Linked DNA regions of Cohnella herbarum. The protein of the gene in region 1 binds, or shares a complex with, the protein of each later gene. Links are inferred from orthologs where the notes say so. Each region holds a gene or a part of one and is shown on either strand. Other genes may lie near its edges.

What was found. The genes of interacting proteins can lie anywhere in the genome.
Region 2: the proteins of uvrA (region 1) and mfd are in contact, whole or in part, in a crystal structure (PDB 4DFC), measured with the Escherichia coli proteins. The link is inferred for Cohnella herbarum from one-to-one orthologs.

What each region holds. Positions count from the first base shown.
Region 1 is NZ_CP051680.1:4,587,150-4,595,625, reverse strand. What follows is about bases 2,508-5,877. They hold uvrA (excinuclease ABC subunit UvrA), read left to right. Parts: upstream 2,508-2,818; coding sequence 2,819-5,677; downstream 5,678-5,877. Other genes in these bases: HH215_RS19590 (hypothetical protein), read left to right, coding at 5,703-5,877; HH215_RS19600 (diaminopimelate dehydrogenase), read left to right, coding at 2,508-2,674. Outside these bases: excinuclease ABC subunit UvrB, read left to right, coding at 1-1,424; more of HH215_RS19600, read left to right, coding at 1,691-2,507; more of HH215_RS19590, read left to right, coding at 5,878-5,927; ilvN (acetolactate synthase small subunit), read right to left, coding at 6,170-6,667; ilvB (biosynthetic-type acetolactate synthase large subunit), read right to left, coding at 6,664-8,412. UniProt on the Escherichia coli protein: The UvrABC repair system catalyzes the recognition and processing of DNA lesions. UvrA is an ATPase and a DNA-binding protein. A damage recognition complex composed of 2 UvrA and 2 UvrB subunits scans DNA for abnormalities.
Region 2 is NZ_CP051680.1:5,478,507-5,485,145, forward strand. What follows is about bases 1-4,087. They hold mfd (transcription-repair coupling factor), read left to right. Parts: upstream 1-365; coding sequence 366-3,887; downstream 3,888-4,087. Other genes in these bases: HH215_RS23380 (anti-sigma-F factor Fin family protein), read left to right, coding at 1-164; HH215_RS23390 (peptidylprolyl isomerase), read left to right, coding at 3,874-4,087. In the rest of the region: more of HH215_RS23390, read left to right, coding at 4,088-4,974; HH215_RS23395 (urea amidolyase associated protein UAAP1), read left to right, coding at 5,387-6,112; HH215_RS23400 (urea amidolyase associated protein UAAP2), read left to right, coding at 6,146-6,639. UniProt on the Escherichia coli protein: Couples transcription and DNA repair by recognizing RNA polymerase (RNAP) stalled at DNA lesions. Mediates ATP-dependent release of RNAP and its truncated transcript from the DNA, and recruitment of nucleotide excision repair machinery to the damaged site.

The DNA of each region.
Region 1 (8,476 bases):
ACTTCGTGCGGGGAACCTTCCGCGTGCGCGGGGACGTCATCGAGATTTTCCCAGTATCTCGCAGCGATTCGGCGATCCGCGTCGAGATGTTCGGCGACGAGATCGAGCGGATTACGGAGATCGACGTGCTCACGGGCGAGATCACCGGACAGCGGGATCACGTGATCGTTTTCCCGGGGTCTCACTTCGTGACGGGAGAAGAGAAGATGAAGCGGGCGCTCGTGAACATCGAGCGGGAATTGGAAGAAAGGCTTGTCGAGCTTCGGGACGCGGGTAAGCTTCTGGAAGCACAGCGGCTGGAGCAACGTACGCGATACGATCTGGAGATGATGTCCGAGATGGGTTTCTGCTCGGGGATCGAGAACTATTCGGGCCCGATGACGTTCCGCGAACGCGGGGCGACGCCTTATACGCTGATGGACTTCTTCCCGGACGATTACATGATCGTCATCGATGAGTCGCACGTGACTTTACCGCAATTGCGGGCGATGTACAACGGTGACCAAGCGCGTAAATCGGTTCTCGTAGATCACGGCTTCCGGCTACCTTCCGCGAAGGACAATCGGCCCCTGAGGTTCGAAGAGTTTGAGGAGAAGGCGAAACAGCTCGTATTCGTTTCCGCGACGCCGGGACCGTATGAGCTGGAGCACTGTCCGACGGTAGTGGAGCAAATCATTCGTCCGACGGGACTGATCGATCCGATCATCGAGATCCGTCCGACCAAAGGACAGATCGACGATCTGCTCGGCGAGATTCGCGACCGGATCTCCAAGGACGAAAGGGTACTCGTGACGACATTAACGAAGAAGATGTCCGAGGACCTAACCGATTACATGAAGGAAGTCGGCATTAAAGTTCGTTACCTTCATTCCGATATCAAGACGTTGGAGCGGATGGCGATCCTGCGCGATCTTCGGCTTGGCGTATTCGATGTATTGATCGGGATTAACCTGCTTAGGGAAGGTCTCGATCTACCAGAGGTTTCTTTGGTCGCGATATTGGATGCCGACAAGGAAGGGTTCTTGCGCTCGGAGAGGTCATTGATCCAGACAATCGGACGCGCGGCGCGTAACGCGAGCGGCAGGGTTATTATGTACGGCGACAAAATGACGGATTCCATGGAGAAGGCGATCGGCGAGACGGATCGCCGCCGGACGATACAGTTGGCCTATAACGAGCAACATGGCATTACGCCGCAGACCATCGTTAAGAAGGTTCGCGACCTCATCGAAGCAACGAAAGCCGCGGAGTCGAAGAGTACTTACTTATCGGGAGCAGAGGATCTCAGCAAGCTATCGAAGAAGGAGCGCGCGTCGATGGTCGAGCGCCTGGAATTCGAGATGAAGGAAGCGGCGAAGAGTTTGCAGTTCGAACGCGCCGCGGAGCTGCGCGATGCGTTGCTTGAATTGAAGGCTAGTTTGTAACACATTTTTGCGAGGCTCCGGAGTGACGATTAGCGCTCCGGAGTTTTTCGTGCGCTTCATTACAAATTTTTTCATTTATATATGTTTTAGATAAAATTAATGCAAACTTTTTGTAGAATGATAACAAAAAATAAGCTTTTGCGCGTACCTCACTTGATGTAAAATAGTTGAGTGTCGTTATATAGGGAATCAGATTTTCGTATTTGATGGTTATAGAACGCATTCTAAGGATGCGATAATTGCACATTATTAGGAGGAAGACGAAATTGAGTAAAACGATCTCGGTAGGCATAGTCGGTTACGGAAATTTGGGTCGCGGGGTGGAGTCGGCGATCCGCCAAAATCCGGACATGGAACTCGAAGCGATTTTCACGCGTCGCAATCCGGAAGCGATCGAAGCGGGAACTCCGATGGTATCCATCTCGGATATCGAGCAATACAAAGGTAAAATAGACGTCATGATCCTGTGCGGAGGCTCCGCGAAGGATTTGCCGGAGCAAGGTCCTGCTTTGGCCAAGCATTTCCATACCGTAGATAGCTTCGATACGCACGCGTTAATCCCGGAATACTTCAATAAAGTGGACGATGCCGCGCAAACGAACGGCAACGTAAGCGTGATCTCGACCGGTTGGGATCCGGGCTTGTTCTCCTTGAACCGTTTGCTGGCGGAAGCCGTTCTTCCGGAAGGCAAAGAGTATACGTTCTGGGGCAAAGGCGTCAGCCAAGGCCATTCCGATGCGATCCGTCGGGTAGAAGGCGTAAGCAACGGCATTCAGTACACGATTCCTCACGATGCTGCCGTAGAACGCGTACGCAGCGGGAGCAACCCTCAATTGACGACTCGCGAGAAACATTTGCGGGAATGTTTCGTTGTGTTGCAAGAAGGCGCCGATGCCGAAGCGGTTGCGAACGAAATCAAGAACATGCCGAACTATTTCGCGGACTACGAAACCGTCGTTCACTTCGTGAGCGATGAAGTGCTTCGCGCGGAGCATTCAACGATGCCGCATGGCGGGAACGTCATACGGAGCGGGCAAACCGGTCCGAATAACGGAAGCACGCAATTAATCGAATTCAGCCTTAAGCTGGACAGCAATCCGGAATTTACGGCGAGCGTTCTCGTTGCGTATGCCCGTGCCGCTTATCGTATGGCGCAAGCAGGCCAAACCGGAGCGAAGACCGTATTCGACGTGCCTTACGGCTTGTTGTCTCCGAAATCCCCGGAGCAGCTTCGTAAGGAACTTCTGTAGTCTTTGACTGTAATTTACAAATCATTTGCATGACCAGCCGCAGTTCTGTATAATGAACGGGAACACACATTCTTATTTCGTGTGCGACTGCGGCGGGCATGTTACCAAGAGGCCCCGCGTTGTCGCGAAAGGGGCTTTTTCGTTTTGGCTAACGAGAAAATAATAATCAAGGGCGCGCGCGCCCATAATTTGAAAAATATCGACGTCACGATACCGCGGGATAAATTCGTCGTGCTAACAGGGCTTTCTGGTTCAGGCAAGTCCTCGCTTGCTTTCGATACGATCTACGCGGAAGGTCAACGGCGTTACGTGGAATCCTTGTCCGCTTATGCGCGTCAGTTTCTTGGCCAGATGGATAAACCCGACGTAGACTCTATTGACGGGTTATCGCCGGCGATATCCATCGACCAGAAGACGACAAGCCGCAATCCGCGTTCTACCGTCGGTACGGTAACGGAAATATACGATTATTTGCGGTTGATGTTCGCCCGCGTTGGACGGCCTCATTGTCCGGACCATGGGATCGAGATCACGTCCCAGACCGTAGAACAGATGGTCGACAGGATTATGGAATATCCGGAGCGGACGCGACTGCAAATCTTAGCTCCTATCGTTAACGGTCGTAAAGGCGAACACACGAAACTGCTGGCAGATATCCAGAAGCAAGGTTTCGTGCGGGTTCGCGTGAACGGAGAAATCCGCGATCTGTCCGAAACCATCGAGCTCGAGAAGAACAAGAAGCATTCGATCGAAGTCGTCGTAGATAGGATCGTCGTGAAGGATGACGTCGCTTCGCGGCTTGCCGACTCTTTGGAAACGGGACTGAAGCTCTCGGGCGGCCAGATCCTTGTCGATATTATCGACAAGGAAGAGATCATGTTCAACTCCAATTTGGCTTGTCCGGAATGCGGCTTCTCTATCGACGAGCTTGCCCCGCGCATGTTCTCGTTTAACTCGCCCTACGGGGCTTGTCCGGAATGCGACGGTCTTGGCGTGAAGATGGTCGTCGACCCGGAGCTGCTGATACCGGATCACTCGAAGAGCATAGAAGACGGCGCATTCGAGGCTTGGGCGGGGAGCACGTCCAATTACTACCCGCAATTTCTAGCGGCCGTATGCGCGCATTTCGGCATTCCGACCGACGTGCCGGTCGAACAATTGTCCGACAAGCACATGCAGATCATTCTATACGGCACGGGCGGCGAGAGAATTCGCTTCCGTTACGAGAACGAGTTCGGTCATACGCGCGACGCGCAAGTTCCGTTCGAGGGCGTCGTTAACAATTTGGAACGTCGGTACCGGGAAACGGGCTCCGAAGGCATTCGCGAGTTCATCGAGGTTTACATGGGCGCGAAGCCGTGCGCGAAATGCAAAGGCCACCGTCTGAAGAAGGAATCTTTGGCCGTAACGATCGGCAAGGAAAACATCTCTTACGTCACTTCGTTGTCCATCGGCGAGGCGCAGAGGTTCTTCTCCGGCCTTGAGCTTAACGAGAAGGAACTGGCTATCGCCAACCTGATCTTGAAGGAGATCAATAATCGTCTCGGCTTCCTCGTGAACGTGGGCTTGGAATATTTGACCTTGTCCAGGGCGGCGGGCACGTTATCCGGCGGAGAAGCCCAGCGAATAAGATTGGCGACGCAGATCGGCTCGAGTCTGATGGGTGTCTTGTATATTTTGGATGAGCCTAGTATTGGACTCCATCAACGGGATAACGACAGACTTATTCAAACTCTTAATCATATGCGCGATTTAGGCAACACGCTTATCGTCGTCGAACATGACGAGGATACGATGATGGCGGCGGATTGGATTATCGATATCGGCCCGGGAGCGGGAATTCACGGCGGTACGATTATGTCCGAAGGGACGCCGCAGCAAGTCATGGCGGACGAGAAATCGTTAACCGGAGCTTATCTCAGCGGACGGAAGTTTATCCCCGTGCCTCAGGAGAGGCGCAAACCGAACGGCAATTGGATCGAGATCAAGGGCGCCAAGGAAAACAACCTCAAGAACTTGAACACCAAGTTCCCGCTGGGCGTATTTACGGCCGTAACGGGCGTTTCGGGCTCGGGTAAATCCACGTTGGTCAACGAAATCCTGTATAAGACGTTGGCGCGCGATCTGAATAGAGCCAAGACGCGTCCGGGCGCTTATAAAGAGATGAACGGGCTGGAGCACTTGGAGAAGGTCATCGACATCGACCAATCGCCGATCGGAAGAACTCCTCGTTCCAATCCCGCGACCTACACCGGAGTGTTCGACGATATTCGCGACGTATACGCGATAACGAACGAGTCTAAGGTGCGCGGCTATAAGAAAGGCCGCTTCAGCTTTAACGTCAAAGGCGGCCGCTGCGAAGCCTGTAAAGGCGACGGAATCATCAAGATCGAGATGCACTTTCTGCCGGACGTATACGTCCCGTGCGAGATCTGCAAGGGCAAGAGATACAATCGCGAGACGTTAGAAGTGAAATATAAAGGCAAGAGCATTGCCGAAGTGCTGGAGATGACGATCGAGGATGCAACCGAGTTCTTCGTGAACATTCCGCGAATCCACCGGAAGATGCAGACCCTCATGGACGTCGGTCTTGGCTATATGAACCTGGGGCAGCCGGCCACGACGTTGTCAGGCGGCGAAGCGCAGCGGGTGAAGCTGGCGGCGGAACTGTATCGTCGCAGCACGGGCAAGATGCTGTACATTCTCGACGAGCCTACGACCGGTCTCCATGTCGACGACATCGATCGTTTGTTGCAAGTGTTGCACAGACTGGTTGACTCAGGGGAAAGCGTGCTCGTTATTGAGCATAACCTGGACGTCATTAAGACGGCCGATTATATTGTAGACTTGGGCCCCGAAGGCGGCAGCGGGGGCGGAACGATCGTGGCCACGGGTACGCCCGAAGAAGTGTCCAAGGTTAAAAACTCCTACACGGGCAAGTATCTCGGTCCCGTTCTGGAAAGAGACCGGGCAAGAACGGAAGCGGCGCTCGCGAAAGTTTAAACCATAGAATTAGGAGGAGGACCGGATGACGATGATCATCCGGTCCTCCTTTTTTTTCAACAGATCATTATCCCTTAGCCAGGGCTTTCGCATTAGGAGTTGCTCATTGTTCAGCGCAGTGCGTAAGTTTCATTCTAACGGAGCTGAGCGCCGTTATTTTGCTCATAAAGGCGCTTTTCAAAATCTAACGGAACTGGGCGCTCTTATTTTAGTATTCTCCAATGAAAACATGCCTTTTGAGCTCAAATAACGGCGCTCAGTTCCGTCAATTATTAAGCAATTGTTTTCGTCGAAATAACGGCCATGGCCGCCGTTAGTAAATAACTCTCGAATGCTGGTTGTCGCAAAAGCTATATACCGGTCAGAATAGCCATTTTCAATCGGCAAAGAACGATCAATCAACGAACTGTAGACATAAGTTAAAATTGGGTTGTTTTAGCAACGAATTATAGTGGGGTTTAACCGTTAAGCGTACTCGTTCTCATAGCCAGTCTAATGCGATTGCTCTGAGCCCCTAGCCATCGCCGTTTCCCCGGTTCGGGTGATTTCCAAGATACCGTAAGGCCGAATAAGCTGAAGAAAAGCATCGTTTTTCTCCCGATCTCCGATCGCTTGAACGATAACGGACTGCAAGCTGACGTCGATGACGGAACAACGAAAAGTGTTTATTAGATCGTTTAATTCCGCTTTGGTTGCCTGTTCATAGATTACTTTAACTAGCAACAGCTCTCTAGCGACGGTAGGTCTGTCCTCTAGATGCTCCACATGAATGACATCGATCAGCTTGCGTAGCTGATTGCATAGCTGCAAAATTTGACGAGAGTCCCCGTTCGCGACCACGGTCATTCGAGACAGGTTCTCTATCTCCGAAGCCCCGACCGTAATGCTGTCAATGTTATAGCTTCGTCTGGAAAATAAGCCGGATACGCGCTGAAGCACTCCGGGGTCGTCGCGTACGATAACCGCTATATGCTGCTTGTCGGATTTCATGACTTGTTTCCTCCCAGAATCATATCCTGCAACCCCGACCCGTGAGGAACCATCGGGAATACGAGCTCATCCTTCGAGATCGCGAAGTCGATCAGGAAAGGGCCCGGCGTATCAAGAGCTTCTTGCCATAGAAGCTCGGCCTCGGCTTTGTTCGTCGCCCTTCCAGCCGGAACCCCGTAGGCTTCAGCCAATTTAACGAAATCGGGGCTGCCGGACAAGTCGATATGGCTGTAACGTTTCGCGTGAATGAGCTCCTGCCATTGCTTGATCATACCCAGCGTTTCGTTATTCAGGATGACGATCTTGACCGGAATGCGGTGAATCGCGCATATGGCCAGCTCCTGCGCGCACATTTGCATGCCTCCGTCCCCATTAATCGATACGACGATTTTGCCCGGATTACCAACCTGCGCGCCGATCGCCGAGGGAAAACCGAATCCCATCGTTCCTAAACCGCCGGAAGTTATCAACGATCGGGGATGCTTATACCGGTAAAACTGCGCGGCCCACATTTGATGCTGACCGACGTCGGTCGTGATGATCGCTTCCCCGTTCGTCGTACGCGAAATCATCTCCACGACATACTGCGGCTTCAGTACCTCCTCGGAATCCTCATAGGCCAGTGGGAAGTCCCTCTTCATCGCCATGAGATCGTTTATCCAGCCTTGTTTTTCGGAAAGGTGACGACGAATTCGCTCTAGCTGTTGATTGATCTTCAATAGAATTTCCTTCGCATCCCCGCATATGGGGATCAACGTCGGAACTAACTTTCCGATCTCGGCTGCATCGATGTCGATGTGGGCAATGCGGGCATTCGGGGCAAACCGATCCAGTTTCATCGTGACCCGGTCATCGAATCTTGCTCCTATCGAGAGGAGTAGATCGCAGTGGATAAGCGCCTGATTGGCTGCATAGCTGCCGTGCATGCCGGGCATTCCCAACCACAGCCGCGAGTCGCTAGGGTACCCGCCTAGACCGAGTAAAGTGGTGACGATCGGAATTCCCGTCCCGTTAACGAATTCGATCAACGCTTCCGATGCTCCGGAGGACACGACTCCGCCGCCGGACAGGATCAGGGGTTTTTCCGCCGAATGAATAGCCGCCAGAAGCGCGTCGATTTGCGAGTGAACAAGGCTTTCATCCGGCAGTATCGGATTTCGCGTTTCAATATGTTCGGGATAGGAGAATGTCGTCCATGCGGCGGATACGTCTTTCGGAATATCGACGAGAACGGGCCCCTTGCGGCCGGTCTGGGCAATGCGGAAAGCCTGGCGAATCGTTCTGGCCAAATCCTCGACTCTGCGGACGAAGAAGTTGTGCTTCGTAATCGGCTGGGTAATCCCGACGATATCGGCCTCTTGGAAAGAATCGGTACCGATTAAGTCCGTTGCGACATTTCCCGTAATGACGACTAACGGTACGGAATCCATATAGGCCGTCGCGATCCCCGTGACCAAGTTGGTTGCTCCGGGACCTGAAGTGGCAATGCATACCCCAGTTTTACCGGTTGATCTGGCATATCCGTCTGCCGCGTGAATAGCGCCTTGTTCATGCCTGGTGAGGATATGGCGAAAGTCCGGATTATCGTGCATGGCATCGTAAATATAGAGAACGGCTCCTCCGGGATAACCGAAGACGCAATCGACGCCCTCCAACAACAGCATGCGCAACAAAATTTCCGAACCCGTAATATAGGCATCTTGCTTTAGTAGATTCCGGTCGTGAATCCTCTCCGTCGTTTTCATCCCGAGCTCAACTCCTCCATCTGTTAGGTGTAAGGTTAAAGTAACATGGGAGGGGTTGAGGCGA
Region 2 (6,639 bases), 890 kb from region 1 along the record:
CGGAATACCGGCTCGGGTTGCATTTCTTGACCCCCGAAGAGCGAAAGCGTATAATAGCGTATAATTCCAACGGGGACGTGACCGTACGGGTAATCTGCGATTATTGCAGCCAAACATTGGATGCGAACCCCGAGTTGGCTTTGTTGTCCAACCCATTGCAATGAAAGCGGATGTATCACGTTCCGACATTCCTTAAGGAGTCCTTGGCATGTGCCGGGGCTTTTTTCATGATTTTGCGGAGCAAATTTACTTATGTAGAAGCGGGTTGCCCGTCCACGATACTTCAAGCCAGCCGACGCATCGCGCCGTGCCGTTTGACGTAAAATCCGGTAGGCTGGCCCGTGTGATCTGAGAGGGGAAATGCCATGAAGCCGCTAATCCAATCGCTGGTTACCGATCCCGATTTAATTAGCGTCATACAAGGCTTGAAGGGCGGAATGCGGGAGCAGCTTGTCGCTGGCTTGTCCGGTTCCGCGCGCCAAGCGGCTATTGCCGGACTGTACAGGGAATTGCAACGGCCTATTCTTGCAATTACCCATAATATGTTCTCGGCGCAGAAAATGGCGGATGACCTACAAGAGTGCCTTTCTCCCGAAGAGGTATTGTTGTATCCGGCCAACGAATTAATTGCCGCGGAGACGGCGATCTCGAGCCCGGAGACGTCGGCACGCCGATTAGAAGTTATTCTCAAGCTTGCGGAAGGCTTCCGCGGCGTTATTGTCGTACCGTTCGCGGGGGTTCGGAGGTTCCAACCCGACCTGAAGACGATGGCGGAAGCGCATATCGATCTGAAGGTCGGCAATACGTTGCCTATGGATCAATTCCTGCGAGGAATGATCCAATTAGGTTACGAGCGCGTAGATAGAGTCGAGCAGAAGGGGCATCTGAGCGTTCGCGGGGGAATCGTGGATTTTTTCCCGCTTGCATCCGGAATCGCCTATCGCGTCGAGTGGTTCGACGATGAGATCGATTCGATTCGCACGTTCGATCCCGCGGATCAGAGGTCGATCGACAAGCTGGAAGCGTATACCGTGCAGCCAAGCCGAGAATGGATCGCAGGGGAAAGGCGGTTCCAGAACGCGGCTCAACATGCGCACGATTTGCTCGATAAGCAACTCGAGAAAATGTCCGATAGGCAAGCGAAAGAGCGGTTAAGCTCCGAAATTTCCCGGGAAATTGAGCTATTGCGACAAAATGTTTATTTTTCCGAAATTTACAAGTACATGTCTTTGCTATATCCGGAGCGTCAAACGCTGCTGGACTATATTCCTAAGGACGCGGTTCTCTTAATGGATGAACCGAACAGGCTGGGCGAGACCGCACGGCAGTTGGAACGCGACGAGTCCGAATGGACGACCCATCTGCTGCAGCAGGGCAAGTCATTGCCTGGCTTCGTTCTGGCTGTCTCCGCGGAACAGGCGCTGTATCCAAAAGGCTTCCAGACGGTGTATCTGTCCTTGTTCGTTCGCCAAATTCCCCATACTCAGCCGCAGAACATTATCAATTTCGTCTGCCGCTCGATGCAAAATTTTCACGGTCAGATGAACGTGCTCAAGGCGGAGATGGAACGTTGGCGCAAGGGCGGAGTCCGGATCTTGATGCTAGCGGGCAATGCGGAACGCGCGGAGAGAATGAGACGCGTGCTCGAAGACTATCAGATCGAAACTCCGGAGATTCTGCAAGGGAACCTGCAGAGCGGGTTTGAGCTGCCTTCTATTAAGCTTGTCGTCATTACGGAAGGCGAGATGTTCACCCAGAAGCAACGCAAAGCCCGCAGGGTAGATCGCCACCTAGACAACGCGGAGCGGATCAAGAGCTATACGGAGCTTAAGGTCGGCGATTACGTCGTCCATCAGAATCATGGGGTGGGCAAATATCTCGGCATCGGAACCCTCGAAGTCGGCGGAATACACAAAGACTATCTTCATATCGTTTACGCGGGAGGAGACCGTCTTTCGGTACCCGTAGAGCAATTCGACCTCATTCAGAAGTACGTCGGCAACGAGGAAAAGGAACCCAAGGTCAGCAAGCTCGGCGGAGCGGATTGGAATCGGGTTAAGTCGAAGGTTCGCTCCTCGGTGCAAGACATCGCCGACGATCTGATTAAGCTGTATGCGGAACGGCAGGCGACGACGGGCTTCGGCTTTGGGGAGGACACTCCCTACCAGCAAGAGTTCGAGGAGATGTTCCCTTACGACGAAACGGCGGATCAGCTACGAGCCATCAAGGAAATCAAAGAAGACATGCAAACTCCTCGCCCGATGGACCGGTTGCTTTGCGGAGATGTCGGTTACGGCAAGACGGAGGTTGCTATTCGCGCGGCATTCAAAGCCGCTATCGAGGGCAAGCAGGTCGCTGTGCTTGTTCCGACTACGATTCTAGCGCAGCAGCACTATGAAACCTTCCGGGAGAGGTTCTCCGGGTATCCTTTTAATATCAAGGTGTTAAGCCGATTCCGGTCGCGCAAGGAACAGGCGGAAGCGATCAAGGGTCTAAAGGCCGGTACGGTAGATGTTGTAATCGGTACGCATCGCCTGCTCTCCCAAGATATCGTATTCAAGGAGCTGGGGCTTCTTGTCGTGGACGAAGAGCAGCGTTTCGGCGTAACCCATAAGGAAAAGCTGAAGAAGATCAAGACGAACGTGGACGTGCTGACGCTTACGGCCACGCCTATTCCGCGTACGCTTCATATGTCCATGCTGGGCGTTAGGGATTTGTCGGTCATCGAGACGCCGCCGGAAAATCGTTTTCCGGTGCAAACCTACGTGGTCGAATATAGCCCTACGCTCGTTAGGGAAGCGGTGGAACGGGAGCTCGCGCGGGACGGTCAAGTTTATTATTTGTTTAACCGGGTTCAAGGCATCTACCAGATGGCCGAGCAGATTAGCGCGCTCGTTCCGGATGCCCGCGTTGCCGTCGCTCATGGGCAGATGTCGGAGCAGGAGCTGGAGAGAACGATTCTGGACTTCTTGGACGGCGAATACGACGTCTTGGTTAGCACGAGCATTATCGAGACCGGAGTAGATATCCCGAACGTCAATACGTTGCTCGTGCACGATGCGGATCGAATGGGTCTATCTCAGTTGTATCAGCTTCGGGGACGCGTAGGACGTTCGAATCGGATCGCGTATGCGTACTTTACGTATCAGCGGGACAAGGTGTTGACGGAGGTTGCGGAGAAACGTCTGCAATCGATCAAGGAATTTACGGAGCTCGGCTCCGGCTTCAAGATTGCCATGCGCGATCTATCGATCCGCGGAGCGGGCAATTTGCTCGGCGCCGAGCAGCATGGCTTTATCGCATCCGTCGGCTTTGACCTGTATTCTCAGATGCTCGCGGAAGAAATTCAAAGCCGCAAGCTAGAGATGGGGGGCGTCGTTCTTCCGCCTCAGCCGGTCAATACCCAGTTGGATTTGGGCGTGGACGCGTATTTGCCTCCTGAATATATTTACGATAGCATACAGAAAATCGAGATCTACAAGAAGGTCGCGACGGCAACGTCGCTCGAAGACGTCGAAGATTTGTTCGAAGAGCTGGTAGACCGTTTCGGAGAACCGCCTAAAGCCGTGCTTAACTTAATGACGGTGGCTAGACTAAAAGTGTACGGACGCAAATACGGCATCGAATCCATTGTCCGGCGAGGAGACGAATTGACGCTTAAGCTGGAAGAGCGACGTCGGGCCGACGTGGAAGTGAGCAAGCTTAAAGCGTTGGAAGCTAAGATGCAAGGGCGCATGGTCACGGCTTTCACCGAGCAGCAATTGCTTATTCGCTTCAAGGTAAGAGGGATGGACGAGAATGCCTTATTAGCGCTCGTGGAGGATTTTCTGGTACAATACAAAGAAGCGACAAAATCAAAGGGGGAACTACAGGATGTTGCACCGTAATCGCATGCCATACCGCCGGTTGTCAATGTTGACGCTGGCATTGGTCATGCTCGTCGCACTAATATCCGCTTGCGGTAAGAACGACAAGGGGGCTGGTGCCACCGTTATCGCAACGTATAAGGGCGGAGAAGTCACAGAAAAAGAATTCAACAAATACGCGACGTTCCAATCGATCATGAATCCTCAAGCGGCGATGTACATGTCGATTCCGCAAATCAAAGAACAATTCGTTAAGCAGTATATCGTGAGCAAAGTCCTTATCAAGGATATCTCCAAGGAGGAGGACAAGAAAGCTCAGACGGCGGCGGATTCGTTCAAAAAGCAGCTTGAAGATGCAAGAAAAACGGATGCGTCATTGAAGAAGCTTATGGATGACGGAGATCTATCCGTGAAAGAAGCGGTCGCGCAGTATAAGGACCTCGCAGCATTCCAATCCTTCTACGGGGCTAAAGGCGAAGAGCTGAAGCCGACGGTTAAGGAAGAAGAAATCAAAGCGGAGTATGAGAAAGCTCCTACGGACTATAACGTAGTTACCGTTCGTCATATTCTGATCGGTACGGTCGATCCGAACACCGGCGCGGAATTGAAATCCGAAGAAGACGCGTTGAAGTTGGCCAAAGAGGTCAAAACGAAATTGGAAACGAACGAGGACTGGGCGGCTCTGGCGAAGGAGTATTCGACGGATGACGGCTCTAAAGATAAAGGCGGACTTTACGAGAAGCAAACCGCGAAGGGCTGGGTTCCGGAATTCAAGGAAGCGGCCAACACGCAAGAAATCGGCGTTATCGGCGAACCGGTCAAAACGCAATTCGGCTATCACGTCATGAAAGTTGAGAGTCGCGAAGCGACGGCTTACGATAAGCTTAAGGAGACCGACAAAGACGAGATCAAGACAGCCGTTGCATCGACGAAATTGAACGAGTTCTTGACCGCAGAACAGGACAAGCTTGAAATCAAGGTGACGTTGCCGCAAGAACCGACGCCTAGCGCATCGGGTTCTCCTAGCGCATCTCCTAGTGCTTCTCCTTCGTCATCGCCAAGCGCATCGCCAAGCGCGTCGCCAAGCGCGTCGGCAGGAGCGAAGTAAGGCAACCCTAATCGAAGACGTGTTCCGGAATTCCGATCAAGCGATCGAAGGATTCCGGGCGCGTCTTTTTTTATATGCAGCTTTTCTGCCGAATTAATCATCCAATTATGTAATATAAACTAACATAAAAATTGATTATTGAATAAAAAAGCGACCAAAAATTCAAATAATCAGGATTGACGAAGATAATCGCTCGTGATATGTTATGTTTAGTTACACAACTTAATACTAAGTTTACTAGGGTTCCGCCGGAGACTCGATTACCGGGCTGGTCCGAGAGTAAACCGTTCCCGAGCGCGGGGGCGACACGGAAGGATAAAAACCTGGGAGATATCATCAAGACAATCGTCTTGTGATGTCTCCTTTTTATTTACCCAAGATCAGGTTTGAATCTAAAAAAGGAGCGATTCGAATGGAAAACAACGACTGGAGCGTTTCCATCCGACCGGGAGGGAAATGGTCGGGCAAGATCGGCAGAGGCAAACGGCTACGCTTCACGGCGTTAGGAGCAGGGGCTAACGTCTCCGTATTGCTCTATAACGCGGACGATCTAACCGAGCGCTACAATATGCCGGATACTCTGAAGGCGCAGTACACCGCGCATCTGACAAGGGGGCATACGCTTATGAGCGATAACGGGAGGGTGCTCGCGGCTATCGTGGAGGATAGCTTGGGCTGGCACGATACGATTTCGGGTTACACGACCCGGGAGGAGACGGATGCGAAATACGGAGTAACTACGTATCAGGAAACGCGGAACGATTGGTTGCGGAGCGGTCGGGACAATCTGGCCGTCGAACTCGTGCGATGCGGACTCGGCGTGCGCGATCTCATGCCCAACGTGAATTTGTTCTCGAAGGTGTATTGCGACGAAACGGGAGAATTGCACTACGATACGGGGCACTGCCTCCCGAACTCCACCGTTACGCTTCGAACCGAAATGGATGTCGTGCTCGTGCTGTCGAACACCCCGAATCCGCTCGATCCGAGAACGATTTATCCTTCGGTGCCGGTGAAATTGGAGGTGCTGCCGTCGGAAGGGGCGGTCGGCTACGACGATTACTGCGTCGGCTTTCGTCCGGAGAATCGACGCGCTTATGAGAACACATGGGAATATTACGCGCTGCAAGGCCGATAGCGAGCAATCCATACTTTCTGGGAGGAATTATCCATGGCCGTATTTAATCGAGTCGAAAGTTCGCGACAACCTGAATCCGCCGTCTACGACGAAGTCGTCCTTGCGGGGAACGGTTGGATGCGGGAGCTAAATCCGGGGCAAGTGCTGCGGATCGTCGATCTGGAGGGGAATCAAGCTGCGGATACGCTTTTCTACGATGCGGACAATCCGGAGGATCACTATAGCGCCGTTCGCACGATAACGGGTCAGCGCAACATCTACTTGTCGGCCGGCTCCGTGCTGCGGGCGGAATCGGGCAAAGAGCTGCTGACGATCGTCGCGGATACGTGCGGCCGCCATGATACGTTGGGCGGTGCTTGCTCGGCGCAGAGCAACACCGTGCGCTACGCCCATGAGAAGCTGCACATGCACAATTGCCGCGATACTTTTATGCTTCAACTGGCGAATCACGCGGAAGGAGGTAAATACTCCAAGCGTAATTTGGCGCCGAACATTAACTTCTTCATGAACGTTCCGGTCACGCCGGA